2 regions of the Subtercola sp. YIM 133946 genome follow, and region 2 is predicted to be linked to the other one. Evidence: predicted binding sites of a transcription regulator. Region 2 holds the regulator's gene; the other holds the start of a gene.
The links. The regulator HspR, encoded in region 2, represses chaperone genes until heat shock. The targets are predictions, from matches to a motif close to AAGTTGAGTCNNNNNGACTCAACTT.
Positions count from the first base shown of each region.

Region 1: the regulator HspR is predicted to act here: its motif matches at 11,268-11,292, upstream of V3W46_RS14395 (Hsp20/alpha crystallin family protein).

Region 1 covers NZ_JAZHPE010000045.1:62,178-76,442, forward strand. The annotation lists gene V3W46_RS14325 (SCO6745 family protein) at 1-32, shown strand, start outside; gene V3W46_RS14330 (ion channel protein) at 1-1,272, opposite strand, end outside; gene V3W46_RS14335 (DUF2252 domain-containing protein) at 1,451-2,896, shown strand; gene V3W46_RS14340 (SHOCT domain-containing protein) at 2,996-3,385, opposite strand; tRNA gene V3W46_RS14345 (tRNA-Ser) at 3,646-3,735, shown strand; gene V3W46_RS14350 (MmyB family transcriptional regulator) at 3,752-4,171, opposite strand; gene V3W46_RS14355 (SDR family oxidoreductase) at 4,258-5,100, shown strand; gene V3W46_RS14360 (cupin domain-containing protein) at 5,252-5,653, shown strand; gene V3W46_RS14365 (FAD-dependent oxidoreductase) at 5,795-6,934, opposite strand; gene V3W46_RS14370 (CPBP family intramembrane glutamic endopeptidase) at 7,047-7,886, opposite strand; gene V3W46_RS14375 (alpha/beta hydrolase) at 8,090-8,968, shown strand; gene V3W46_RS14380 (DUF6069 family protein) at 9,152-9,646, shown strand; gene V3W46_RS14385 (COG4705 family protein) at 9,643-10,407, shown strand; gene V3W46_RS14390 (hypothetical protein) at 10,469-10,735, opposite strand; gene V3W46_RS14395 (Hsp20/alpha crystallin family protein) at 10,813-11,244, opposite strand; gene V3W46_RS14400 (DUF899 family protein) at 11,377-12,063, shown strand; gene V3W46_RS14405 (GGDEF domain-containing protein) at 12,174-13,133, shown strand; gene V3W46_RS14410 (DUF7882 family protein) at 13,161-13,493, opposite strand; gene V3W46_RS14415 (response regulator transcription factor) at 13,612-14,265, shown strand, end outside.
Region 2 covers NZ_JAZHPE010000050.1:114,215-128,479, reverse strand. The annotation lists gene mptB (polyprenol phosphomannose-dependent alpha 1,6 mannosyltransferase MptB) at 131-1,711, shown strand; gene V3W46_RS17615 (hypothetical protein) at 1,715-2,593, opposite strand; gene V3W46_RS17610 (heat shock protein transcriptional repressor HspR) at 2,614-3,030, opposite strand; gene V3W46_RS17605 (DnaJ C-terminal domain-containing protein) at 3,153-4,154, opposite strand; gene V3W46_RS17600 (nucleotide exchange factor GrpE) at 4,147-4,857, opposite strand; gene dnaK (molecular chaperone DnaK) at 4,860-6,728, opposite strand; gene V3W46_RS17590 (MFS transporter) at 6,919-8,253, shown strand; gene V3W46_RS17585 (prenyltransferase) at 8,311-9,189, opposite strand; gene V3W46_RS17580 (lycopene cyclase domain-containing protein) at 9,186-9,563, opposite strand; gene V3W46_RS17575 (lycopene cyclase domain-containing protein) at 9,560-9,910, opposite strand; gene crtI (phytoene desaturase family protein) at 9,910-11,838, opposite strand; gene V3W46_RS17565 (phytoene/squalene synthase family protein) at 12,033-12,911, opposite strand; gene V3W46_RS17560 (polyprenyl synthetase family protein) at 12,908-13,978, opposite strand; gene idi (isopentenyl-diphosphate Delta-isomerase) at 14,151-14,265, shown strand, end outside.

The DNA.
Region 1 (14,265 bases), on a different contig from region 2:
CGCCGGCTCCAACACCTTCGGCGGGTGGATGATCATCTCCGGCGCCCGCGACACCATCAGCCACACCGGCAGAATGATCACGCAGAGCACCGAGAGCAGCGCCACGTCGCCCACCACCGCCACCGCGATGAAGAGCGCCAGCCAGCCGTCGCGCGCCACGACCAGCACCACGCCGAGCACACCGCAGGCGATCGCCAGCGAGATCGGAATGTCGGGAAACACCGCTTCGGTGAGCAGTCCGAACGCGACCCCGATGAACACCGCGGGAAAGATGCGGCCGCCCCGAAACCCCGCCGAGGCGGCGATGACCAGCGCCGCGACCTTGACGAGCGTAACCACGACCAGCTGCCCGGCGTCGTAGTTCGCCCGGTCATCCACCAGCGTGCCCATTTGCGACAGGCCCTTGAAGAGCGTGATCGGGCCGCCGATCGCCCCGAGCACGCCGAGCAGCACGCCGCCGAGCGTGATGTAGACGATCGGGTACTTCAGCCCGTGGAAGAACCGGTGGAGGAACGGAAAGACGAACACCATCGCCAGCCCCAGCAGCGTCGCCGCCACCGCCACGCCGAGCCCCTCGACGAAGTAGATCGGCTGCATCGCGCCCATGCTCGGCACGTTCACGGTCAGCGTCGCGCCGCCGAGCAACCCCATCGTCACCGAGCCGGCCCCCGCGGCGGCCAGCGGCAGAAACAGCCTGTCCCACAGCGCTCCGCCCGACTTCAGCGCGGCCACCACTCCCGTGAACACCAGCGCCGCAGCAACGGGCGTGCCGAACAGGGCGCCGATGGTGCCGGCCGCCGTGAGCAGCAGAATCAGCTCGGTGGGCACCTTCGGCATCAGCCGGGCGATCAGCGCCACGAGTACGGCCGTGTTGATCGCGATGATCGGGTTCTCGGGCCCGAGGCTGACGCCGCCCGCCAGCGCGAGAATCGTGACCAGCACGAGGCTCGGGATGACCGCGAGCTTCAGAGGCGGAGCGATCAGCTCGGTCGTGGCCGAGTCGCGCGCGCCGTGCCCGGGCACCAGCCAGACGACGAGCCCGACGGCCACGCCCGACAGGGTGAGCAGAGTGAAGATCCACCATCCGTTGCCCGGGTCGACGTCGATGGTCGCGGGCAGAGTCGACCACAGGTAATGCTCGAGCTGGTCGGCGACCCACTCGAGCCCGAACAGAATGAGGGCCGAGACGATTCCGATGATGACGGCGGGAATGGCGAGCAGGGCGAGTCGACGAAGCGGCAGCGCGCCTGCCGGTGCGGTTGCGTCTGACAAAGGGCCCCTCGTTCTTGGGTGCGACCTCACCCACCTGCAAAGAACTGTAGAGCATCCGGGCCGCCCGCCGACCGGCCGAGAGGCGGGCTCATTCGAACAGGCTGATTCGGCGCCGGGATTGTTGACGCCGGTGGGCGCCGGTTCCACACTGGAGACCTACAGACCAGGCGGACCCACCATGACCGTTGTCGACCCAGCACCGACCACCACCACGAACCGCCCGCTTTCGGGCGGTTTCGAGACGCGTGCGGCTCTCGGCCGCGCCGCCCGCGAGCGGGTGCCGCGCAGAAGTCAGGGCGAATGGCAGCCGGCCGCCGACCGCCCCGACCCGGTGAGTCTGCTCGAGCAGCAGGCCGCCAGCCGGGTGCCCGAGCTCGTTCCGATTCGGTACGGCCGCATGATGGTCTCGCCGTTCACCTTCTACCGCGGGGCCGCGCTCATCATGGCCTCCGACCTGTCGACGACGCCCGACTCAGGGCTCATCGTGCAGCTCTGCGGCGACGCGCACCTGTCGAACTTCGGGGTGTTCGGCTCGCCCGAGCGCACGCTGGTCTTCGACATCAACGACTTCGACGAGACGCTGCCGGGCCCCTGGGAGTGGGACGTCAAGCGGCTCGCCGCCAGCGTCGAGATCGCCGGCCGGCATCGCGGCTTCACCGAGGCCGACCGCCGCGTGATCACGCTCGAGGTGGGCCGCGGATACCGGGAACGCATGCGCATCGCCGCCGACTCGCCGGTGCTCGACGCCTGGTACAGCCACACAGACTCCGACGAACTGATCGAGCGGGTTCGGGATGCCCTGGCCGTCGCCCCCGAGAAGAAGCTGCTCAAGCGCACCGAGGGCATCGTCGCCAAGGCCCGAACCAAAGACAGCATGAATGCGTTCGGCAAGCTCGTGCACGAGGTCGACGGCGAACTGCGCATCACGGCCGACCCGCCCCTGATCACGCCCATCGAAGACCTCGTGCCGCCCGGCCTCACCCGTGAGGCCGACGAGCAGGCCATGCGCGATCTGATCGCGAGCTACCAGACCACCCTGATCGCCGAGCATCACCCCGTTCGCGAGTTCGAGTACCTGCACATGGCGCGCAAGGTGGTCGGCGTCGGTTCGGTCGGAACCCGGGCATGGATCATCCTGCTGCGCGGCCGCGACGACGGCGACCCGCTGCTGCTGCAGGCGAAGGAGGCCCAGGAGTCGGTGCTCGCCCGGTTCGTCGGCGCGAGTGCCTACGAAGATCAGGGGGAGCGGGTCGTACGCGGACAGCGCATGATGCAGTCGGCCAGTGACATCTTTCTCGGCTGGCAGCACGTCACGGGCCTCGACGGGGTGCCGCGCGACTTCTACGTGCGCCAGCTGCACGACTGGAAGGGATCGGCCGACGTCGAGACCATCCGGCTGTCGGGCCTCAGACTGTACGCGCGCATGTGCGGAGAGACGCTCGCACGCGCCCACGCCCGGGCGGGCGACAGGGTGGCGATCGCCGCCTATCTCGGCAAGAAAGACACCTTCGATCGCGCGCTCGCCGACTTCGCGACGGTCTACGCCGATCAGAACGAGAAAGACTACGCAGCGTTCGTCGACGCCGTGCAGTCGGGGCGGCTCGAGGCGACGCCGGGACTCTGAGCCGTGCCGCCGGAACGCGCCTCATCGCGTGCCCCTGAACGACGTCGTGCCCCCCTGCCGCGCGGGCAGAGGGGCACGACGTCACCGCGGCTGCGGAGGTCAGGCCTTCGGTGTCACCGACAGGGCGTGCGCCTTGAGGCTCTCGTACTCGGCCTGGGTGATGGCGCCCGAGTCGAGCAGCGCCTTCGCCTTCGCGATGTCGTCGGCCGGAGTTGTTCCGGCGACCTGGCGGATGTAGTCGTTCGTCGCCGTCTCGGCCTGCTTGGCGGCCTTCTGCGAACGCTCGGCCATGCCCTTGCCGCGCGCGATCAGGTAGACCAGCGCAGTCAGGAACGGCACGAAGATCAGGAACAGAACCCAGATGGCCTTGAACCAGCCGTTGAGCTTGTGGTCGCGAAACAGGTCGCCGATGATCGCGAACAGCGCGAACAGGTAGGCGATGAACGCGAAGGTCCAGAAAAATGTGTAAACGATGCCCCAGAAATCCATGAAGGCGGTCCTCTCTTTTTACGTGCAATAACGGCTTAACCCCCCACGGGCCGCCTCTGGCTCGAATCTAGCGCATCGGCGCACAACTGAGGAGCAGAAATTGAGCAGTCCCGACAGTCGCCCGTCGTGGCCCTCGGAGTCCGGACACCCACCCCCGGCAACCTGCCCTACCGATTGGCGCCCGCTCGGCGGCCGATCGGCCGGATGGACGAGGGATTCTTGTGCCACCGTTCATTCGGCTATGATTGCTGAGGTTACAAGGAGCTGTCGCATAGTTCGGCCTAGTGCACCACCCTGCTAAGGTGGAGTGCCCTTAATGGGCACCGTGGGTTCAAATCCCACCGGCTCCGCTCAATAAGTTGCTGGTCAGGGCATTATCTGCTGCCCATTCGAGTGGGCTCTACCCGCACTCAGCTGCCGGCTGTCGGGCGAGCGGCCCGCCTCTGCGTGGAGGAGTGCAACGGTCTGCGCGGCTGCCGAGTTCCAGTCGCGGTAGAAGTTCTCGGCCCGCGGGTCGAGAAAGACATAGCGGGCGAAGTTCGGCGGTTGCGCCACCTGCTCGAACATCTCAGAGAACAGCGCCTGGCCGAGCGGGTTGCTTGAGAGCACGTCGAGGCGGCCGTTCTGCACGAGTGCTGGCACGTCTTTCATTGCGTTCAGCAGTTGCTGCACCGAGGCGGTGATGTGCCGCGGATGTCGTTCGGGGTGTCCATCTCTCGACGCTACGTCAGAACCAGCGCGGTTGGGGGTCACTGCTGTTACCCCGATAGCTGGTGACTCCCTCATTCTTCAGGGCATCACAAGACTTGAGGCATCGAAGCGCCTCGGGCCTCGCAGACACGAAGCCTCCATCGACAGAAAGTAGCGCATCCATGACCAACAACAACGTCTGGTTCATCACCGGGGCCGGCCGTGGGCTCGGCATCGACATCGCCCAGTCAGCCCTCGCCGCGGGCCACCAGGTCGTCGCGACCGGGCGTGACCCGCAGAAGGTACTCGCCGCGATCGGCCATCACGAGAACCTGCTGACCGTCGCACTCGACATCACCGACCCGGCCGCCGCCGAGAGGGCGAAGGATGCCGCGATCGAGCGATTCGGCCGCATCGACGTACTCGTCAACAACGCGGGCAACTTCTACGCCGGCTATTTCGAGAACATCAGCCCGGAGCAGTTCCGGGCGCAGATGGAGACCAACTTCTTCGGCCCCCTCAACGTCACCCGCGCCATCCTGCCCATCATGCGTGAACAGCGTGCCGGGCAGGTCATCACGGTCACCTCGATGGCCGGGCTCATCGGCCAGGAGTTCTGCGCCGCGTACGCCGCGTCGAAGTTCGCCCTCGAAGGATGGATGGAATCGCTCCGGTTCGACGTCGAGCGCTTCGGCATCTCGACGATGTCGGTGGAACCGGGCTTCTTCCGCACCGAGCTGCTCGTCGAAGGCTCATCGACGATCTGGCCCGAGCTCGACATCGAAGACTACGCTGACCTCACCACCCACACTATCGAGGCGTGGAAGGGCATGAACGGCCAGCAGGGCGGCGACCCGAGAAAGCTCGGCCAGGCACTCGTCACGCTCGCGGATTCCGACGAGCTGCCGAAGAGGTTCATCGCCGGAGCCGACGGCATGGAAGGCGAAGAAGCAAACCTCGCCGCCATCCAGGCCCAGATCAACGCCACCCGCGAGCTATCAGCATCCCTCTCCTACGGAGACTGAACGTACCCGTCACCACCCAGTACGAAGGAACCCGAACGACTGACAGCGATGTGTACGCAGGCTGGCCGAAGGGTATGGGCGCCATGAACGTCGCCCGTCGGGTCTTCGACGACAAAGACTGATCCACAGAAGACGAGAACAAGAGGAATACATGCAGATCGAACCGCAGAACCCCACACCGAAGAACCCCGCCGCGCAGTTCGCCGGCGACGTCTGGCTCGATGTCGTCGCAGCACCACACACAGGCGACCAACGGATGACCGTGGCCATCGTGAAGTTCGCGCCCGGCGCCCGCACAGCCTGGCATTCGCACGCCCGCGGACAGTACCTGCGCGTCACCCAGGGTGTTGCACGCTTCGGCGACCGCGCCGGGAACATCATCGAGGTGCACCCCGGCCAGACGCTCTACACTCCGCCGGGCGAGGAGCACTTTCACGCAGCATCCGGAGGCACGTTCATGGAGCACATCGCGATGCTCGAGAACGGCGACGACCCCGCCGCCACCACGACCTGGCTCGAACACATCACCGACGCCGAATACGACGGTGTCTGAGCAGCGCAACCGATCACGACCGCACCGATGTCGTCGTCTAATTCAACCCTGGTTGCCTGGCCGGTGATCGCGATCGAGCTGGTGGTCAGCGGAACCCGTCTGGCGGGTCGACGAGCGGGGTTCTTCGCCGAACGCATCGGGTTACCGACTCATGGTGTACGAACGCGCGAGAACGTGACTGGCAGGACTGGCGAGCACGAGCCCGAAGCCGATATCCCGCGCCCACTTGCGGAGCCCCCCGATCGGGCCCCCCATCGCCATGTTCGCCTCTGCCTGCTTGGCAGCCCCCCACGCGGCTGTGAGTCTCTGACGTTCGAAGTCGGCGAACGTCGGAGTGTCGACGCGGCCCTCTCGGACGCCGGCGACGAGGAGGGGCGCCAGCGCGGCCGCGTCGAGCCAGCCGAGGTTCATGCCTTGTCCGCCGATCGGGCTGATCTCGTGGGCGGCGTCGCCGATGAGCGACGTGCGTCCCTGCACGAGACTCTCGGCGATGCGTCGTTGCGGGGTGAACACACTGATCATGGAGTTGGTCGCCGGATCGACATCCGCTCCGGTGCGCCGCTTCACGAGATCCGCCACGTCGCGGGCACTGGGGTGAGCCCACGGGGCCGCTGTGCGTACGACGAAGCGTCGACGGCTGTCGGGTAGGGGGAAGGACTCGACGACCCCGTCAGACTCGAGGTGCACCACGGCGTCGTCGCCGGCATCCGTGTCGTCGCGGAAGTCGCCCATGACGAACGGTGCGTTGTAGACCCGCTGTCGGGCGCGGATACCGAGAAGATGTCGCACGACGCTTCGGGCACCATCGACCCCGACGACGAAACGGGCGACCTCGAAGACGTCGCCGTGGGCATCGTGCCCTCGCAGTGCGACCCTGTCGGGCTCGTGGTCGTCGAGACCCGTCAGCTCGATGCCGCGCCGGATCGCACCGGGAGCGAGCTCCTCGAGACGCCGCTCGATAAGCGCCTGCGTCTCGAACTGCGGCAGCGCGGCGACGAACGGGAAGTCGCCGTGAACCCTCGCGAACGAGACGGTGCCGAGTGTGCGTCCGCCCGTGCGGGCGATGCCGCGACGGATGAGAACCGCGCGCCGCAGGATCTGGTCGGTCACGCCGACTGCAGAGAACGCCGCCAGCGACGGGGGATGGATGCCGATTGCTCGGGATGAACGGTATTCCTCCTGTCTCTTCTCCCACACTGCGATGTCGAGGCCGCTTTCGGCCAGAAGGGTCGCGAGGAAGACCCCGACCGGTCCGCCGCCGACTATCACGACGTCACGCACGGAGAAGGCGCGTTCCAGTCGGGTGATGGGCGAGCCGAGGCTCCCTGTCAGACATGACGTAAGCCTGACACGAAAGGGCCAGTTCGTGCTCAGCGGGAGGGAGAATGCCCGTTCAATCCGCTCGAAAGCCCGGAGCCGAGCTCTCTGTGGCCCTTGCGACGCTCCGCCGGGCGCGGATGGTCTCCCGGATGACGCTGACCAGCACGAGCAGGGCAAGAAGACCGAGCACGGCACCGATGTACCCCGCGGCCGGCGCGACGTCGAATCCGGTATCCCTGGTGCCACCGCTCTGCAGATAGAGCGAGAAATCGGTGAGGCCGTGCACCAGCATCGCAACCCAGAGCAGCCCGGTCGCCCGCCGAACGGCGTAGTACAGAACCCCGTCCATCGTGAGAAACGCGATTTGGAAGAGCATGACCGGCAACGGGAGGCCCTGCCACAGCTGGGTGACCGTGTGCGCCAACCCGAACACGATCGCAGACACCATCAACACGACGATCTCGGAGTGCCCGCCACGCAGCGAGACGATCAGGATGCCGCGAAAATAGAGCTCCTCACCGACACCCACCAGGGTTGTGCCGACGATGACGACCAGAACGAGCCCGACCGTGAGTTGTGACCATTGTGTGCCGCTCAGCTGCAGGGCGACCTGCACGAGCAGGAGCAGCGGAACGAGGAACCACCACCAGCGTCGCGGGCGGCCACGGGCGACGCTGGGCTCGTGCCAGACGTCACTCCACCAGCCCGACCGCCACGCGAAAACGATCCCAGCTGCGATGAGGATGGGCAGCGCGACCAGATGGGTGATGGCGAACTGTGCCGTCGCATCAGGCGTTGGCCCGAGCAGATCCCCGAGCGCGTCGCTCGCGACGGCGGCGAGGAGAACATAGACGATCAGCCCGATCAGCCCGACCCAGAACCGGCGCGGCACCCCGCCCCCTGATGCGCTCATGCCGCCCCCGTTCCAGCCGATACCCTAACCCACGCCGGTGTCGCTGCCCGAATACTCGCCCACCATGCCTGGTAGCGATCGCGGGCTTGAAACTCGGGCCGCCCTCTCCCACGACTCGTGAACCGGTGCGTACACGACGTAGGGTCGTGTGCATGGAACCTCTCGCGCCTGGGATGCGGCGAATCGGTAAGATCATGCGGCGTATGCCTGGTGCGTCGGTTGCGTCGGCCACCGACGCCGAGATTGCGCGCAACAGCGGGGCCGGGGCGCCGGAGCTGTTCGCGTCGATCCTGATGGGTCGGCGGCCGCGGAGCGTGACCACCGAAGACCGAACCGTCGACGGGATCGGCGTGCGCATCTACTCACCGTCACGTCGCGGGGCGCGGCTGCCGCTGATCGTGTACTTCCACGGCGGCGGTTTCGTGTTCGGCGATCTTCGTGGCGGGGACTGGATCTGCGGCACGGTGGCCCACCGGTTGGGGGCGATCGTGGTGTCGGTCGACTACCGGCTCGCACCGCGGCATCCCTTCCCGGCCGGTGTCGACGACTGCTTCACCGGCCTGAAGTGGGCGGCCGCCCACGCCGACGAGCTGGGCGCAGACGCCCGGAGAATAGGCGTGATGGGCGAAAGCGCCGGCGGAAACCTCGCCGCCGTGGTCGCGCTGATGGCGCGGGATGAGGCGGGCCCGGCCGTCAGGCACCAGGCGCTGCTCTACCCGGTGACCGGGGCGTACGACTCGGAGTCTCGCCGCACGAACGCTGACGCGTTCATCCTCACCGCCGCCGACATGCGGAAGTTCGACGAAATCTACGCCGGAGACCGGAACGACTGGCGCGTGTCACCGTTGCTCGCGGAGTCGTTCGCCGGGCTGCCGCCTGCGCTGATCGAGGTCGCAGCGCATGACCCACTGCACGATGACGGTGTTCAGTACGCTGACGCGCTGCGCGCGGCCGGGGTGCCGGTGCAGCTGATCAGCTACCCGTCGATGCCGCACGGGTTTCTCAACTTTCCGCGGTTCGCCCGAGACGCCACGCCCGCCCTGGCCGCCGTGGTCAAGGCGCAGCGCAGGGCCCTCCGGTAGCAGCGCGGGCCGTTCGGGTCGTTCTTCTCGCGGGCTGCCGGCCGGGCATCCGTGTCGTGTCATCCTCCGTGATGACGCGAAGATCACCCGCGCGACCGATGCCGCCGGGCGGCGTTGACCGTAGCGTGGCGTGAGGCGCCCGTTCGGGCATCCTTGACGTGCCGCAGGCAGAGACGAGCAGAGATGACAGGTTCGCGCGACCGCCCTCTGCCGCGACCCGGTCGCCGACTTCTCGACGCCTTCTGCATCGATCTGCCGCTCGGCCGCAGTCAGCCGCGACTTCTGCGTTTCGTCGTCGCGACCGTCGTCGCCGTCGCGGCATCACTGCTGGCGTGCGCCGGCCTCGTGGGTCTGGGCGTGCTGCTCTACCCAGCGACGAAGGGGTATGAGCACTACGCCTTCTCCGATTACGGCAAGCTCACCATCATCGGTGTCGTGCTCGCATCCCTGGCCTGGCCGCTCGTCACACTCGTGAGCACCCGTGCCCGTCGTCTCTACGTCTGGTTGGCGGTCATCGTCACGGTCGTCGGCTTCGCTCCCGACGCCTGGATCCTCTACACGGGTCAGCCGGCCGCAGGGGTGTTCATTCTCGTTCTCATGCACCTCGCCCTGGCGCTGATCACCTGCGTGGCGCTGGTGTTCATCGCGCCGCAACAAACGAGAGGCGCCGAGTGGTGAGCAGGCTGGTCGCGGCCACCCGCGCGTCGAAGGTTCCGGAGGTCTCGGTACTGTTCTGGGTGACGAAAGTGCTGACGACGGGCATGGGAGAGACGACGTCAGACTTCTTCGCGGTGACGTTCGATCCGGTCGTCGTGATTCCCCTCACCGGCATCGCGCTCGTCATCGCGCTCGTCGTTCAGTTTCGCGCGACGGCGTACTCACCCTGGATCTACTGGATGACCGTGGTGCTGGTCAGCGTCTTCGGCACGATGGCGGCCGACGTCGCCCATGTCGGGCTCGGCATCCCGTACGCCGTCTCGACGGTGGTCTTCGCGGTCGTGCTCGCGGTGGTCTTCGTGGTGTGGCGTCTCAGCGAGGGCACCCTGTCGATCCACAGCATCACGACGCGGCGCCGCGAGGCCTTCTATTGGGCTGCGGTTCTGGCCACGTTCGCCCTGGGCACGGCCGCGGGCGACCTCACCGCGACGGTCTTCGACCTGGGCTACCTCGGGTCGGGCATCCTGTTCGCCGTCATCATCGCCGTACCCGCTGTGGCGTACCTCGCCTTTCGAATGAATGCTGTCGCCGCATTCTGGTTCGCCTACGTGGTGACCCGGCCGTTGGGTGCGTCGTTCGCCGACTGGATGGCCGTGCCGCCCGCACGCGGCGGCCTCGGTCTGGGCACCGGCCCCATCAGTCTCGCGCTCCTGGTGCTGATCGTGGGATGCGTGAGCGTGTTGGCGGTCGAGCATCGTTCCGTTCGGCGAGTGCGCCGGTGACCCAGACGCACACATTGGCGCGGGAACACTCGCTCAGATGAGTGCTCCCGCGCCCTCGTGTCTACCGGGCTCCCGCCGCTGACGGAGGCGATCGCATCCACGGCGCGATCTCGGTGACGTGCTCCGCGCGAGGATGCTCGCGAGTGGTCTCGGGCGCGCTCCACGCGGCGGGACGGCAGTCGTCTGTGCAGCCGGTTTTCACTACTGGGGGCCACTCGCTCTGGATGATCATCCAGAAGGCGAGGTCGGCTAGATCCTGGTCGCCGAGAATGACGTCGAGGAACCGCTCATCGACCGGCTCTTCCCTGACGGAAGTGGCGTTGTACACAGCAGAACACCTCCAACCATGAATGCTGGGTGCGGGGCGGGTGAGGGGTCGCTCAGGCGCCGCCCCGCACCGGTCTGTCAGACGGTGATCGTCTTCTGATCGTCGGGCGTCTGCGCCGCGTTGATCTCGATCTTGCGTGGCTTCGCCTTCTCGCTGACCGGGATCACGACCGACAGCACGCCGTTGTCGTACGTCGCCGAGATCTTCTCTGACGCGACGCCCTCGCCGAGGCTGAACTGGCGGAGGTAGGTACCGTTGGGCCGCTCCTGCGTCAACCACTTCGCGCCCTCGTGCGCGGCGGCGGTGCGCTGCGCGCGGATGGTGAGCAGCTGACCGTCGACATCGACGTCGACCGATCCCGGGTCGACGCCGGGCAGGTCGGCGTTCAGAATGTACTGGTCACCTTCGCGATACAGGTCGACGGGCATGAACTTCGGGCCCGGCCGGAACTGGAGCAGGTTGCCGGTGAGACGGTCGAGCTCGCTGAAAGGATCGAAAGACATTGCCATAATGAGGATTCCCCTTTCTTGTGTGTATGAGTCGGTGTGACTCAACTTCGTGGGAAAAATGTTAGCACTCCACACCCGAGAGTGCCAATATCCAGGCTTGGATCTTCAGCTCTGTGCTGCGAGATTGGGTTCATGGAGATGAGCGGGCCGCGGTGGCCACAGGCAGACGAGGGGTACGCGGTCGCGCGCGACCAGCTCAGAGAAGCGGAGCACGAGCTCACCAGGGCCATCGAGGCAGTGGCCGAGCAGCGTCGGGCGCTGCCGCCCGGCAGCGTGGTCGACGATTACGAGTTTCTCGAGGGGCCGAGCGATATCGACGCCTCCGACCGTTCGACGGTCGTTCGACTGAGCGACCTCTTCGGTGAACACTCGACGGTCATGCTGTACAACTTCATGTTCGACGGCAGCACGCAGCAGCCGTGTCGAATGTGCACGTCTCTTATCGACGGATTCGACGGTGCCGCCGCCGATCTGGCCGAACGCGTCGGTTTTGCGATCGTCGCGCCGTCGCCCCTGGCGCCGCTCCGCGCGTACGGGCGCAGTCGCGGGTGGCGGAATGTGCGCCTGCTCGCCGACCCCGACGGCAGTTATTCACGCGACAGCGGAGGGATCTCGAGCTCGGGAGAGTTGAGCTCGTTGATGACGGTCTTCACCCGACGGGAGGGGAGCATCCGGCACTTCTACACGGCCCAGAAACCACCCAGCAGTGCCGGTCAGGATGATCGGCATCTCGACTTGCTGTGGACGCTGTGGGGCTCCCTCGACCTGACGCCCGAGGGGCGCGAGGAGTGGCGACCCGGTCGACCGCAACGGCGCTGACGGTGAGCCGGCGAGGCTCTGTCTCGCGGGCGCAGACGGTGGATGCGGCACAGTCGGGCCGGCGAGTGGGGCGCCCTGCACGATAATTGACGTGTGGGGGGAGATACCGAATGGCTAGGTGGCGAGGCGCGCTGATTCCGGCCGGGATTCCTGCGTTCTCCTGGGTCACGTCTGCGGCGGGCCTGGTGATAGCGGCGAGTGGGTTGGTCGACGTCTTCACGTCGACGGGTAATCCGTTCGGCAGCGTCTGGACGTGGTGCTGGATCGGGCTCACCCTGATTCTGGCAGGAACTCCGATTCTTCGCGGCGCACGGTTCACGCGAGGCGTGGGGCTCGCCGGCACGATCGTGTTCTTTCTCGTCACGTCCCTGCAGCTGGCGGTGTCGACAGCGCCTGTCGCATCGATCAACAATGTGGTGTTGTACCCGATGCTCGCCACGTACCTCGGCTGGTTCTACCGGCGACGCGTGGCCCGGGCCGTCATCGCGGGCGCGTTCATCTGTTCGGCGACGTCGCTGTTCGTCAACCCGATCGAGCACGTGTTCATCACCTGGATCAATCTGGCCCTCGCCTCGGTCTTCTGTCTCGAAGCTGCGTCGTACCTGAAGTCGAAACTGGATGGCGAGGTCAAGACAGACCCGCTGACCGGGGTGCTGAATCGGTCAGGACTCGACGAACGCATCGGTCTCGAACTCGACCGCGCGTCACGATCGGGTCTGCCGATGACGATCGCGATCTTCGACCTCGACGACTTCAAACACACGAATGACACGCAGGGTCACGCGGCCGGCGACCAGCTTCTCATCGACTTCGCTCGCGGACTACAGGAGACCACTCGGCGCCTCGACACCGTCGCCCGCATCGGAGGCGACGAATTCCTCATCGTGATGCCCGACACCACGGCTGACGACGCGACCTCATCGATCGACCGGTTTCGCGACCAGTTCGGCACCGGGTGGTCTTTCAGGCTCGCGCAAGCGTCACCCGGTGACACGCCGCACTCACTTCGCGACCGGGCCGACCGGCAGCTCTACGCACTCAAGAACGCTCGCCGGCGCCCGCCACAGTGACCGTCGCCTAGGCGTAGTCGCATCCGTCTACTGAGCCCGCGCGGGGTGGCGGGACTCTGGGGGAGCGCTGTCGGGCTCCGGCACCAAACGGAGCCCTGGTCCGCTGTTGGCCGAGAGGGTCAGCTCCTGCAGCCAGGCGCGATTCAGCGGGAGGTCCTCGCCCGCCGCGACGACGAACTGCATCGGGATCGCCGGGTGACACCACAGCGTCTTGGTCGTGCCGGTGAGCGTGTCGTCCCAGGTGAAGGTGAACTTCTCCTCCCGGCGGAGCTTCGCGATGACAACGCTGCGGAGATGCATCAGGGCGCGGTCGTCGAACTCGATCTCAGCTCCCGGTGAACCGTAAATCAGGGTTCCCACACTCTGCTCCCATTCTGCGACGCGCTACAAACCACCATTACTCAACCTGAAACAGTTCAGCGCCGAATCACCCCTGAGCGTGAATCTCACCTCCCTGAATTCGGCTACGGTAGGCGGCATGTCTGAGACTGTGAGCAAACCCATCACCGTCGCGCTCGTCGACGACTACGACATCGTGCTCACGGGCCTGGCGCACATGTTCGACCACTACCGGAAGAGAATCGTCGTCACCGAGATCGACGCCAACAAGCCGCTGACCGAGAGCGTCGACATCGTTCTGTACGACACGTTCGCCCAGCCGGAGTCAGACCATCGTGACATCGGCGAGCTCGTCAGCAACCCGCTGGCCAGGCGAGTGGTCGTCTACACCTGGAGTTTCCAGCCCGAACTGATCGAGAGCGCCCAGCGCCTGGGCGTGCACGGCTACCTCTCGAAGGCCCTGCCGGCACGGGAGCTCGTCGCGGCGCTGGAAGCGGTGCATGCGGGTCAGCGGGTGGTCAGCGCCATCCCCAAGAGGTCGGGTGTGTCATCCGGGCTGGACTGGCCGGGTCGCCGTGAAGGACTGAGCGACCGCGAGTCAGAGATCCTCGCCCTGATCACCCAGGGCAAGACGAATGAGGAGGTCGCCGCGCTGACCTACCTGAGCCCGAACACGCTCAAGACCCATGTGCGCACCATCTACCGCAAGATCGGCGTCAGCAATCGCATCCAGGCTGTGCTCTGGGGCGTGGCCAATGGTTTCACCCCCGACTTCCACCGCATCAACAGCTGG
Region 2 (14,265 bases):
AAGAGGGTGGCGGCCCAAACCTGAGCCGACCTGACTCAAGTTTAGCGAAAAGGGAGGTCTTCCGCCAGTGTTTAGCTCACGGTCATGCCGTTAACAGCCGCCATCTCATAGAGTATTTACAGTGAGAAGTATGTTGAGGCGTGAACTCGGCTCACCGCTGGTTCTGGGGCTGGTGGCGACGCTCTTCATCGCGCTCGGATCGCTCGGCGTCGGCTGGATCGGCCCGGGCTCGAACGTGCTCAGCTGGCCCGTGATCAGCACGCTGCGGTCGAACGACGTGGCGGGGTACGTGCTGTCGATCGTGGTCATCGCCGCGAGCATCCTGCTCATCATCGCCTGGCTGAAGCTCGGCGTGCAGATGCGAAACGCTCCCGACGAAGCTCTTCGCCGCGTCATCACCGCGAGCATCGCCTGGGCGGTGCCGCTGATCTGCACGGTGCCGCTCTACACGCGCGACATGTTCGCCTACGTGGGTCAGGGCCGCCTCATGCTCGCGGGCTTCAACCCCTACTACGACGGCATCTCGGCACTGCCGGGGTGGTTCAACATCGGCGCAGACCCCATGTGGGCCAACGCCAAGACGCCGTACGGCCCGCTGTGGCTCTGGATAGAGCAGATGATCATGGGCGCCGTGAACACCTCACCGGTCACCGCCATCGCTCTGTTCCGGATGATCGCCGTCGCCAGTGCCGTCGTGATTGCGCTCTACGCCTACCGCATCGCGCGGCTGCGCGGGCTCGACCCCACGAAGATACTCTGGCTCGTGGCCGCCAGCCCGCTGATCATGTTCAACTTCGTCGTCGGCGGACACAACGACGCCCTGATGCTCGCGTTCATCGTCGCCGGCATGTACTACGCCCTGACGAAACACCCGATCGTCGCCACGCTGCTCGTCGCCGCTGCCATCGGGGTCAAGCCGATCGCTCTGCTGGCACTGCCGGTCATCGGCATCATCTGGGCGGGTCAGAGCCGCACCCTGCGCAGCACCCTCAAGTACTGGATTGCGACGTTCGCACTGTCGGGCGCCGTGCTTGCCGCCATGGGCTGGGTCACGAACGTCGGTTTCGGGTGGATCTTCACGCTCGCCACGCCCGGCACCGTGCAGCACTGGTACGCCCCGGTGAGCATCATCTCCGGCGCGTTCGGCGGCACGTTCGACGCCCTCGGCCTCGACAGCACCACGCCGGTCTCGATCGTCAAGATGGCGGCCCTCGCGCTCATGGTCGTGTTCGTCGCGTGGATCATGTTCACCATGCGCAAGATCGATCCGCTCACCCGTCTCGCGCTCGCCTTCGCCGCCGCCGTGCTCTCGTCGACGGTCATCCACCCGTGGTATGCGGCGTGGGTCGTCGTGCTCTTCGCTCTGGTCGGCCTCAAAGAGGGAATCCAGACCCATCTCGCCGTAGCGGTGACGATCTTCTTCGCCTCGGCGAGCATCGCTGAGACCATGGACATCCCCGATGCCGTTCAGGGCGATGTGGTCTCGCAGATCATCCGCAACGTCATCATCAGCGCAGGCGCCGTCGCCCTCATCGCGGCGTACTGCCTGCACGAAGACCTGTCGCTCACCGTCTTCGTCAGACGCCTGCGCGACGCGTGGCAGCAGCGCACAGCCACCCGGGCCCTCGCCCGCGCGAACAGCGCACCGGTCTTCACCGGCGTCTCACACGCGCCCGCCTCGAAACCGCCGTCGCGTACCGACTCGCCCTGACGGTCAGAGGCCGAGCTTCTGCACCCAGTACGACAGAAACGCCGCCCCCGCCTCGTCGTGCACGAGGTCGCCCTCGATGATCACCCGGTACGGGCGGTCGAGCACCCCGTCGGCCGGCCGCACGTCGACGTGCGCCACGTCGTACCCAGCGGAGTACAGGTAGTCGGCCATCTTGTAGTCGCTGCGCGAGTCGCCGACCGACCGCCAGACGTGCGGAACCTCGCCCAGCTCGGTGAAGTAGCCGAGCGCCCGTTCGGCGCCGCGGTCTTTGTCGAGCGTGACCGACTCCACGTCGCTCGAGATGATCGTCGGGTCGATGCGAAAAGGCACGTCGCCGGCGGCGTTCGCCACCTCACGGTCGCCGTACCGGGCACCCAGCCCGTGCTCGACCAGCAGGTCGAACGCCAGCTCGTTGTACTCGAGCTGGGCGGCCTGGAACACAGCGTGATCTACCTCGGTGCGCTGCTCGACCGACACCATGGCGCGCTTGGTGGCGTCGAAGAACATGGTGTCGGCGAAACGGTCGTCGATCATCCGTCTGATCTCGTCGGCAAAGTACTGCGGCAGCGACACGCTGGTGTCGACCTCGACCTCACCGGGCCCGCCGGGGCCCAGAGTGAACCACACCGCGCCCTTCTCGCAGACCACGAACATGCGGCCGCCCGACGCCAGCGCCGCACTCAGCCCCGCGGCCATCAGCGGGGCAACCACCTGTTCGCGAACGAACGCGTCGCTGCGACCCGTGATGAAGGCGATCGGTACACCCCCGGAGGCTAGCTTCACCAGGTCGGTGAGGATGCCCGGCTGCACGATCGAGCGGGTCAGCGGTGACGCGATCGGCCCGTCGATGTCGAGCAGCAGTCCGAGGGGCGCAGTGGTCATGCCCCCCATTCTCGCAGCCGTCAGGGGCGCCAGACGACGACCTCGGTGCGGCGCTGGGTGCGCGTTCCGCTCTTCAGGCTGACGATGTCGCCCTCGGCGCCGGCCGCGAAGACGCGGCGGCCGGGGCGGTTGAGCAGCTCGTCGGCGAGCGCCGATTCGAGCTCGCGCACGCGGGTGGCGAGCTGCTGGTTGAGGTTCTCGAGGTCGAGGATGCGGCGGATGCCCTCCAGGGTGATGCCCTCGGCGCCGAGCCGCGCTATCTCGCGCAGCTGCATGACATCGCGCAGCGAATACCGCCGCGACTTACCGGCGGTGCGCTTGGGCACGACGAGGCCGAGCCGGTCGTACTGCCGCAGCGTCTGCGGGTGCATCTCGGCGAGCTCGGCGGCGACGGCGATGGCGAACAGGGGGGCGTCTTCGTTCACTGGCACGCTCATCGCCCTCCTGTTCGCCTTTCGTGATTCTCTATGTTGTCACCGGTTTCGATACGGCTCGCTTCGCGTGCCTACTCAACCAGCGTTGTTGCGCGTGCCTACTCAACCAGCGGCGTGTGGTCGTGCTACTCGTGGGCCTTGGCCAGCAGCTCGGCCCGCGGGTTCTCCTGCGGTTCGAGAGCGTGGAAGGCCTCGAGGGCCTCACGGGCCTCGGCCGACAGGTGCGATGGAACCGCGACCTGAACCACGGCGAGCAGGTCGCCTGTGCCCTTGGCTGTCTCGACGCCGCGGCCCTTGACCCGCAGCACGCGCCCGCTCGGGGTGCCTGCGCCGACCCGCAGTTTGACGGGGTCGCCACCGAGGGTCGGAACCTCGATGGTGGCACCCAGCGTCGCCTCGACGAAGGTCACGGGCACGTTGACCCGGAGGTTCAGCCCGTCACGTTCGAAGACGGGGTGCTTGCGCACCGACACCGTCAGAACGATGTCGCCCGCCTCGCCGCCGTCGGGGCTCTTCTCGCCCTTGCCGCGCAGCTTGATCTTCTGGCCGTCAGACACACCGGCGGGAATCTTCACCGTGATGGTGCCGCCGTCGGAGGTCTGCAGCTTGATCGTGTCGCCCTTCGTCGCAGTGACGAAGTCGACGGTGGTGCGGGCGCTGATGTCACGGCCCCTGGTCGGGCCGCCGAAGCCGCGGAATCCGCCGCTCGGCTGGCCGAAGCCCTGGTTGCCACCGAACATGCCGCCCAGCAGGTCGTCATACCCGGCCTGCTGGAAGGAGTAGTTCGCGTTGCTCGCGCCCCCACCCCGGCCGCCGCCCCCGAACATGCCGCCGAACACGTCTTCGAAGCCGCCCGACTGGCCCTGGCCACCCGCCGTGAAGCGAGCACCAGAACCCATCGCGCGAATCTGGTCGTACTCTTTGCGCTGTTCGGGATCAGACAGCACCGAGTTGGCCTCGCTGATCTCTTTGAACTTGGCTTCGGCCGAAGCGTCACCCGGGTTCGAGTCGGGGTGGTACTGGCGGGCCAGCTTTCGATACTGCTTCTTCAGGTCAGCCTCAGAGACGTCTTTCGACACCCCCAGCACCTTGTAGAAATCCTTATCGAACCAGTCCTGGCTAGCCATTCGGCACCGCTACGACAACTTTCGCCGCGCGAAGCAGTGACGAGCCCAGGTAGTACCCGGTCTCGACGACATCTGCGACGGTCTCGATCTGAACGTCGGCGCTCGGCTGCTGAAAGATGGCCTCGTGGATCTGGGGGTCGAACATGTCGCCCTTCGCTCCGAACGGGGTCAGGCCGAACCGCTCGACACCGACGCGCAGCTTGGCCACGATCGACACGAACGGCCCCTCGGCGAGGTCGCCGTGCTTCTCGGCACGGTCGAAGTCGTCGAGCACCGGCAACAGCACCTTGACGACTTCGCCGACCGTGCGCTCACGCTCGATCTCTCGGTTCGCCTCGGTGCGCTTGCGGTAGTTCGCGTACTCGGCGGTCACCCGCTGCAGGTCGGCGAGCCGCTCGGCGGCCAGGTCGGAGTCGTCGGTCTGGCCGGCGCTCACGGCATCGAGAAAGTTCAGGTCGTCGTCGTTGAGCTCGCCTTCGCCCACGGTCTCACCTTCCTCTGCTGCCTCGGAGTAGCCTTCTGAATCGTCGTCGCCGGTCGGCGTCTCGACATCGGGGCCTTCGGCCTCGATGAACGACGCGTCTTCAACCGGCTCACCCGTCACCGGGTCAGTTGCGTCTGCACCTGACCCGGTCGGGTTGCCCTGGCCTGACTCCTCGTCGCTGTGGTCGTTACCGCCATGCTTTGATTCGTCTACGGCCATTGTTACTTCTGCTCTTTCGTTTCGTCGTCGTCGACAACCTCTGCGTCAACAATATCCTCGTCAGAGGGAGCCTCTTCAGAGGGCGCCTCAGAACCGGATGCCGCCGCGGCCTCGTCGGCCTGCGAGTTGGCGTAGATGGCCTGGCCGAGCTTCGACTGGCTCTCGTTGAGCTTGTCGAACGCGGTCTTGACCGCCTCGTCGTCGTCACCGGCGAGGGCGCTCTTCAGAGCATCCACATCGGCCTGAACCTCAGTCTTGACGTCGTCGGGCAGCTTGTCTTCGTTGTCTTTGATCAGCTTGTCGATCGAGTAGGCGAGCTGCTCGCTGGTGTTGCGGGTCTCCGCAGCCTCGCGGCGCTTCTTGTCTTCGGCCGCGTGCTCTTCAGCCTCGCGAACCATGCGCTCGATGTCTTCTTTCGCCAGCGACGAGCCGCCGGTGATCGTCATCGACTGCTCTTTGCCGGTGCCCTTGTCTTTGGCAGACACGTGCACGATGCCGTTGGCGTCGATGTCGAAGGTGACCTCGACCTGCGGGATGCCGCGCGGAGCCGGTGCGATACCGGTCAGCTCGAACGTACCGAGGTTCTTGTTGTCGCGGGTGAACTCACGCTCGCCCTGGAAGACCTGGATGGCCACCGACGGCTGGTTGTCGTCTGCGGTCGTGAAGGTCTCGCTGCGCTTGGTGGGAATGGCCGTGTTGCGCTCGATGAGTTTGGTCATGATGCCACCCTTGGTCTCGATGCCGAGCGACAGCGGAGTGACGTCGATGAGCAGAACGTCTTTGCGCTCGCCCTTCAGCACGCCGGCCTGCAGTGCGGCACCGACGGCCACGACCTCGTCGGGGTTGACGCCCTTGTTGGGCTCGCGACCACCGGTCAGCTTCTTGACGAGCGACACGACGGCGGGCATCCGGGTCGAGCCACCGACGAGAACCACGTGCGAGATGTCGGCGACCGAGACACCGGCCTCCTTGATGACGTCATGGAACGGCTTCTCGGTGCGGGCCAGCAGGTCTTGCGTCAGCTCTTCGAACTTCGCGCGGCTGAGGGTCTCATCGAGGTTGGCAGGGCCGCTCTCGGTCAGCGAGAGGTAGGGCAGCTGGATGGTCGTCGAGAGCGAGCCCGACAGTTCCTTCTTGGCCTGCTCAGCCGCTTCCTTCAGGCGCTGCTTGGCGATCTTGTCGTTCGAGACGTCGACACCGGTCGAGTCCTTGAAGCGCTTGACCAGGTAGTCGACGATGCGCTGGTCCCAGTCGTCGCCGCCGAGGCGGTTGTCACCGGCGGTCGAACGCACCTGGATGGTGCTGAAGTCGTCGTCTTTGCCCACTTCGAGCAAAGACACGTCGAAGGTACCGCCACCGAGGTCGAAGACCAGGATGAGCTCGTCTTCCTTACCCTTGTCGAGGCCGTACGCGAGCGCCGCAGCGGTCGGCTCGTTGATGATGCGCAGCACGTTGAGGCCCGCGATCTCACCGGCCTCCTTGGTGGCCTGGCGCTCGGCGTCGTTGAAGTACGCGGGAACGGTGATGACCGCGTCGGTGACCTTGTCGCCGAGATACGACTCGGCGTCACGCTTCAGCTTCGCGAGAATGCGGGCCGAGATCTCCTGCGGGGTGTACTTCTTGTCGTCGACGGCGACAGTCCAGTCGGTACCGATGTGACGCTTGACACTCGCGATGGTGCGGTCGACGTTGGTGACGGCCTGGCGCTTCGCGGTCTCACCGACGAGCACCTCGCCGTCTTTGGTGAATGCGACGACCGACGGCGTGGTACGGAAACCCTCCGCATTGGCGATGACGGTGGGTTCTCCACCTTCGAGCACGGACACAACTGAGTTGGTGGTTCCGAGGTCGATTCCTACGGCACGAGCCATGTGCTTTACTCCTTCTTGGCCTTGCGGCCGGCTTAAGATGATGCAGACCCATGTGATGCATACTTGAGTCTTCTACGCTCAAGTTTACCGGAGCGTCCCTCCCTGTCAAGCTCTTCGACGAAAAACTTGAGCTAACTTGACTCAACTTTAAATACACCGTCGGTTTACCGTCGAACTGTACTGTGTGCTCATGACTGCAACTCAGGCGAGCGCCGCAGGGCCCGCGGCGACCATTCCGCGCTCGCGCGTTCTCGCGTGGGGCCTGTGGGACTGGGGCGGATCGGCGTTCAACGCGGTGGCGACCACGTTCGTCTTCACGGTCTATCTCACCGGCAACAGCACCAGCCATCCGTTCGGCGACGAGACATTCGTGTCGGCACAGCTCGGCTGGACTCTGGGTGTCGCCGGCCTGCTGGTCGCGCTGCTCGCGCCGATCACCGGCCAGCGCTCTGACGTCTCGGGCCGGCGCAAGCTGTGGCTCGCGGTCAACACGTACATCGTCGTCGTCATTCTGGCGCTGATGTTCTTCGTGCAGGCGACACCCGACTACCTCTGGCTCGGCCTCGCTCTGCTCGCCGTGGGCACCGTGTTCTTCGAGTTCGCGACGGTCAACTACAACGCCATGCTCTCGAGCGTGTCGACCCGCCGCACCATCGGCAACGTGAGCGGGTTCGGCTGGTCGATGGGCTACTTCGGCGGCATCGTGCTGCTGCTCATCGTGTACTTCGGCTTCATCCACCCCGACGTGGGGCTGTTCGGTGTGACGAGCGCCGACGGCCTCTCTGTTCGGGTGTCGATGCTGATCGCGGCCATCTGGTTCGGCGTCTTCGCCCTGCCGGTGCTGCTCGCCGTGCCCGAGTACCACGCCCCCGCGGCCGCCCGGCGCGACAGGGTCAGCTTCTTCGCCTCGTACGCCCGCCTCGGCCGCGACATCGCCCGGCTCTGGCGCACGAGCCGCCAGACGCTCTACTTTCTGATCGCCAGCGCGGTCTTCCGCGACGGCCTGACCGGCGTGTTCACGTTCGGCGGCATCCTCGCGGCCGGAACCTTCGGTTTCTCGCCCTCGGAGGTCATCATCTTCGCGATCGCCGCCAACGTGACCGCCGGGCTCTCGACCGTACTGGTCGGGCGCCTCGACGACAGGCTCGGGCCGAAACCGGTGATCGTGGCGGCGCTGATCGGTCTCGTCGTCTGCGGCCTCGCGGTGTTCTTCCTGCACAATTCGGGCCAGATCGCGTTCTGGACGTTCGGGCTCGCCCTCTGCCTGTTCGTCGGCCCGGCGCAGTCGGCCAGCCGGTCGTTCCTCGCGCGCATGATTCCGGCGGGCCGCGAGGGCGAGATCTTCGGCCTCTACGCCACCACGGGCAAAGCCGCGACGTTCCTGGCACCGACGGCGTTCGCCATCTTCGTCTCCATCGGCGGCGCGCAGTACTGGGGCATCCTGGGCATCGTGCTCGTCATCGCCATCGGGCTCGCGGTGCTCATCCCAGTCTCGGCGAAGGCGACGCAGGTCGAGGCTGGTTGAGTAGCTCCGCAGGAGCGTATCGAAACCCGCGTGAGGTTTCGATACGGCGCTGCGCGCCTACTCAACCAGCGCGGCGGTCAGGGCCCAGTACCAGATGAGCAGCAGCGTCACGATGAACCCGGTGAAGAAGTTCAGCCAGAGAAAACGGCGCCAGCCGAGGTTGGCTCGTTCGGCATCCGCGTCGCTGACCGACCAGAACGGCAGCACACTGATGGCGTACGGCAGTGCCAGCAGGCCGGCGATCGGGCCGGGCCACGCCGTGAACAGCATGAGGATTGCGGCCAGCACGTACGCCGCGAACGCGAACCGAACGGTCTGCCGGCCGCCGATGACCGTGGCGATCGACGCGATGCCGCCCTCGCGGTCGGGCACGATGTCTTGCACAGCACCGAAGGCGTGGCTGGCGATTCCCCAGAGGAAGTAGGCGACGAGCAGTGCCCACAGTTGCGGAGTGAAGACGGCGCCGGCGAGCACCAGGCCATAGACCGCGGGGCTCACGAAGTGCGTGCTCGACGTGAGCGAGTCGACGAACGGGCGCTCTTTGAAACGCAGACGCGGGGCGCTGTAGGCGATGACCGCGAACACACTGACGGCGAGCACCAGCCACGACAGCGGCGAGCCGACGATGACGAGGTACACCAGGAACGGGATGTTCGTGGCCGCCGCCGCGATGAGCGTCGGCCGATGCAGCGCGCGGCTGAGCACGGCGCCCTCGACGCCGCCCTTGCGCGGGTTGCGCAGGTCGGACTCGTAGTCGAACACGTCGTTGATGCCGTACATGGCCAGGTTGTAGGGAATCAGGAAGTACAGGGTGCCGAGCACGAAAGTCAGGTCGACGTCGCGGGTGGTGAGCAGGTAGCCCGCCGCGAACGGGAAGGCCGTGTTGATCCACGAGAGCGGCCGCGACGAGAGCAGCACCTGGCGCAGAGTGTTCACCGTGACTCCCCCTCCGGTCGCGCATCGTTCAGAACATTGCGGGAGTCTCGTGGATCATCCACACGGGCACCCGAATGTCCTGAGAAGTTCGGCAGCAGGGCCCAGAGGGCGGGCAGCAGCAGCACGGCACCGACGGCGTAGGCGAAATCTTCGAGGGGGGCCACGCCGATGAAGGCGCCCGAGATGAGGGCACGGTCGTAGCCGACGAGGCCGATCGAGATCATCACGTTGTCGAAGACGGCCGTGACGACGAGCAGGATGCCCGCGGTGACGACGAGCGGCAGCAGCCGCGGTCGGCGGCGAACGATGCGCGCGACGATCGCGAGCAGCACGGCGGCCGCCAGGAAGAAGGCGTTCAGACCCCAGTAGGTCACGGGCGGCCCCCCGGGGTGCGGCGGCCCTGCGCGGCGGTGCGGCCGAGCATCCGGTTCGCCGCCGAGAAGAGGTTCATGGTGAGGTAGCAGAGCAGGGTGAGAAAGAAGAGTTCTTCGAGCGGCAGCTCGCGGGCCACGACGATACCGGTCATGAAGCTGGTCTCGCCGCGGAAGAAGATGCCGAGGCCGATGCCGGCGAGATCCCAGGCGAGGAAGAAGAGCACGCCGACGACGAGCACGATGGCGGCGCGGCGTGCATCGGCCCAGAAGAAGAGGCGGAACCGCCGGTCGAGCAGCACCATTCCGGTGAGCGCGACGGCGAGCCCGAGCAGGTAGAGCAGGCCCATCAGGCGGAGTCGGGGGTGGGCGCCGGGGCCGGCTCGGGTGCGGCGGTGGCCTCGCGCACGGTGAGCGGCGGCTCGGGGAGGGCCGTGGTGGAGGTGTCGCCGCGCAGGCGCTTGATGACGAGCTCGGCGCTGATCAGGCACATCGGCAATCCGATGCCGGGAATGGTCGACCCGCCCGCGTAGTACAGCCCCTTCACCTTCTTGCTCACGTTGCCGGCGCGAAAGAACGCGCTCTGCCCGAGGGTGTGCGCCGGGCCGAGGGCGGTGCCGTTCCAGGCGTTGAGGTCGTCGGCGAAATCGGCAGGGCCGACGGTGCGGCGAACCGTGATGCGCGAGACGAGGTCGGGGATGCCCGCCCACGACGCGATCTGCGCGATCGCCTCATCGGCGATCGCCTCGACCTGCGGCGAGCCGGCGCCGTCTTCGCCGCCGTGCCCGATCGACGGATCGGCGGGGATCGGCACCAGCACGAACAGGTTCTCCGAGCCTTCGGGCGCCACCGAGGCATCTGTGGCGCTCGGCCGGCAGACGTAGATCGACGCCGGGCTCGGCACCGACGTGGCGCCGCGCCGGCCGAGGCCCGCGATGCCGGTCTTTCCGAAGATCTGCGTGAAGTCGGACTTCCAGCTCTTGGTGAAGAACAGGGTGTGGTGCAGCAGTTCGGGCAGTTCGCCCGAGACACCCAGGTAGATCAGCACGGCGCTGGGGCCGGCGGTCTTCTTGTTCCAGTACGAGGCCGGATACGTCTGCAGCTCGGGCAGCAGCATCGTGGTCTCGACGTGCTCGAGGTCGGCGGCCGCCACCACGATGTCGGCGTCGAGCGAGTGGGCGGTTCCGGCGGCGTCGAGGTACTGGATGCCCGACACCCGGGCCGGGGCGGCGCCTGACCTGCCGGGAGGCACGGTGGGGTCGCCATCGCCGGGGTCGCCGTCACCGGGGGTGCCTTCGGTGGAGGTGCCTCCGGTGGGGGTGCTGGCTGCGCTGCCGTGAGGCGTGCCAGCGCTGGGGCGCACGGCGTCGTCGTCGATCTCGCCTGCCAGCACGCGGCGCAGCTCGTCACGGTCGATGACGTTGGTGTCGAACTCGTGCGTGTCGTAGTCGTACGCTCCGGGCGCAGGCTCCGGATGCGCGGCCGCCTCCACCTCGTCATCGGTGGTGACGATGCGGCTGACGCTCGCCCCGGTGACGATCTCGACCCCGGCCTCGAGGGCGAGTCGTTCGATGGTCTCGATCACCCGGTGCAGTCCGCCCTGCGGATAGAGCACCCCGTCGTCGAGGTCGAGGTGACTCATCAGGTGGTACATGCTCGGAGTGGAATATGGAGACGATCCGAGGAAGACGGCGGGGTAGCCCAGAATCTGCAGCAGCCGCGGGTCGCGCACCGTGCGCCCAGCGAAGCTGTTCAGCGACTCGACCAACAGGCGCACCAGCCGCGGCGAACGCTTGGTGACCGGCCCGGTGAGCAGCGGACGCAGGTCTTCGAAGGTCGAGTAGAGGAAGTAGCGTTTGGCCAGGTCATAGGTCTCAGCGGCCGAATCGAGGTAGCCCGCCATGCGCACGCCCGACCCGGGTTCGAGCGACTCGAACAGGTCGAGATTCTCGTCGCGCGACGCCGCAATGTCGACGGCGTTGTGCTCGTCCTGGAACAGCACACGGTAGCCCGGGTCGAGCTTCTGCAGGTCGAGCTGGTCGGCGGCGGTGGTACCCATCAGTCGGTAGAAGTGGTCGAACACCTCGGGCATCAGGTACCACGACGGGCCGGTGTCGAAGCGGAAGCCGTCTTTCTCCCAGAGCCCGGCCCGGCCGCCGACGCTCTCGCGCTTCTCGACGAGCGTGACCCGGTAGCCTTCGCGGGTGAGCAGGCCGGCGACCGCGAGTCCGCTGATTCCGGCGCCGATCACGACGGCGTGCGGCCTGGCGGTGGCCATGACGTCGTCGAACGCGGCACTCACGCCGGGCAGCTCGGTGAGACGGGTGATCTCGACCGTCTCGGCCTCGTCGAACGGCACGCCGGGCATCCCGTCGCCGTCGGTGAGACGGGTGATCTCCACGGTCTCGGCCTCGTCGAACGGCACGTCGTCGGGCCCGCCCGGAGTCTGCGGGCTCTCGGGGCTGTCGGGGCTCACGGAATCTCCTTCGGTAGGCGCCCCGCCGCGGCCGAAGCAGCGATGCGGAGCTTGACGGGGTTGGGCACCCGGATGCGCGTCTGCGCGAGCACGGCGGCCGGCGTCGCACGCAGTCGAGCCGTGAGTTCGGTGAAGAGCCCCTGCGCCAGCGCGACCGCTCGGCGGCTCGACGTGGGCAGATAGCCGAGCACGCTGCGGGCGATGCGCAGGTCGTTCTCGATGTCGTCGAGGATGAGCGACTTCGCCTGCTCGCTGAACGTCGTCACGTCGACACCCGGAAAGTAGCTGCGACCGAGGCCCGCGAAATCGGCGGCCAGGTCGCGCAGGAAGTTGATCTTCTGGAAGGCGGCGCCGAGGTGCCGGGCCCCGTCGACGAGGTCGGCTCGCCGGGCATCCGTCACCGTATGCCCCTCGAGGAATGCAGCGAGGCACATCAGTCCGACCACCTCGGCAGAGCCGTACACGTAGAGGTCGAAGCTCTCGGGGGTGTGCTCGACCGCGGTGAGGTCGGCCCGCATCGAGGCGAAGAACGGCTCGACGAGTTCGGCTCCGAACGAGACCTCGCGGGCGGTCAGGGCGAACGCGTGCACGACGAGGTTGGTGCTGTACCCGGCGTCGATGGCGTCAAGGGTCTCGCGCTCGAGGGCGTCGAGCATGCGTTCGATGGTGACCACGTCGAGTGAGGCCGAGGCGGCGACCCCGTCGACGACCTCGTCGGCGAGGCGCACGAGCGCGTAGATGTTCTCGACGTGCTGCCGCACGTCACGGCCCAGCAGCCGGGAGGCGAGGCCGAACGACGTCGAATACCGGTGGATGACGATGCTCGCCGTCTCGGTGGCGACCGTGTCGTAGAGCGAACGCGCCGGCGACGTCATCGCACCCGCTCGAGCACGGAGTCGATCACCGGCGTGAACTCGGCGCGCACCGTGTCGGGCAGAGCCGGTGACGCCAGATGGTCGGATGCCCGGGCCGCGTAGGCGCGCGCCAGGTCTTCGGCGTACTGTCGTGCCCCGCATTCCTCGAGCGCGCGCCGCACGACGCCCGCCTGGGCGCGGGTGAGGTCGGGCAGACCGAGCCAGCGCGAGATCTCGATCCACTCGGGGCGACCGGAGGCGTAGGCGATGAGCACGGTTCGCTTGCCTTCGCGCAGGTCGCCGATGGTGGTCTTGCCGGTGGCGGCCTCGTCGCCGAAGACGCCCAGCAGATCATCCACGATCTGGTAGGCGATGCCGATGTTGCGGCCGAAGCCGGCGAGCGCCTCGACCGCCTCCTGTCCGGCGCCGGCCAGCACCGCACCCGCCTCGACCGGGGCCTCGAACGAATACACGGCGGTCTTGAGGCGCTCCATGTCGACGACCTCGTCGACGGTGGGCATCGACTTGAGCTGCGAGAAGTCCACGTCGAACAGTTCGCCGGCGGCCGAGGCGAACATGGCCTCGTCGAAGATGTCGTGCAGGCGCTGGCGCATCTCGTCGTCGACACCGGCCTTGTCGATCATGCGGAACGCGTTGAACAGCGCCAGGTCGCCCGCGATGACGGCGACCGACATTCCGCGGTGCTCTGCGGCAGGCACGGGAATGCCGGCGGTCTGCGCGAAGTCGCGGTACACGCCCGAGACGTTCACGCCGCCGCGCCTGATGAAGTCGCGGTCGATGACGTCGTCGTGCACGATGAGCGCGGTGTGCAGCAGCTCGAAGGCGGCGCCGATGTGGGCGGCGGCCTCCATGTCGGTGCCGCCGAGCGACTCGTAGGCGCCCATCACCATCGACGGCCGGAAGCGTTTGCCGCCGGCCGTGTTTCGCTCCAGCGTCTGCCACAGCGTCACGTATCGCTCGCCCACCGCGGCGGCGCGATTCGTGGAGATCGCGAAGAACCGGTCGAGCACAGCATCGACCTGGCTCTGCCGGCGCTCTGCTGAGACCACGAGGTCGTATGGGTCCACTCTGCGAGCGTAACCCAGTCGGGCGAAAGTTCGGCTGAAGGCGTCAAGGCCTTGCGTCGGGGCAGGTCACCTGCTGTGCTGGGGAGCTATCGTCAGCAGGCTGTCTAATTTCGCAGCGGCGTTAGGCTGGAGTCACAGCAGAGGAGGCGGGCGGGTGATCACGCAGCACGGGGTGGCACAGGTCGGGCAGCTCGAGCATGAGCAGGTCGAGCACGTCGAGCATGAGCACGTCGAGCAGGTCGTGCTGCTCGATGAGGCCGGTGTGCCGATCGGAGTGGCCGACAAGG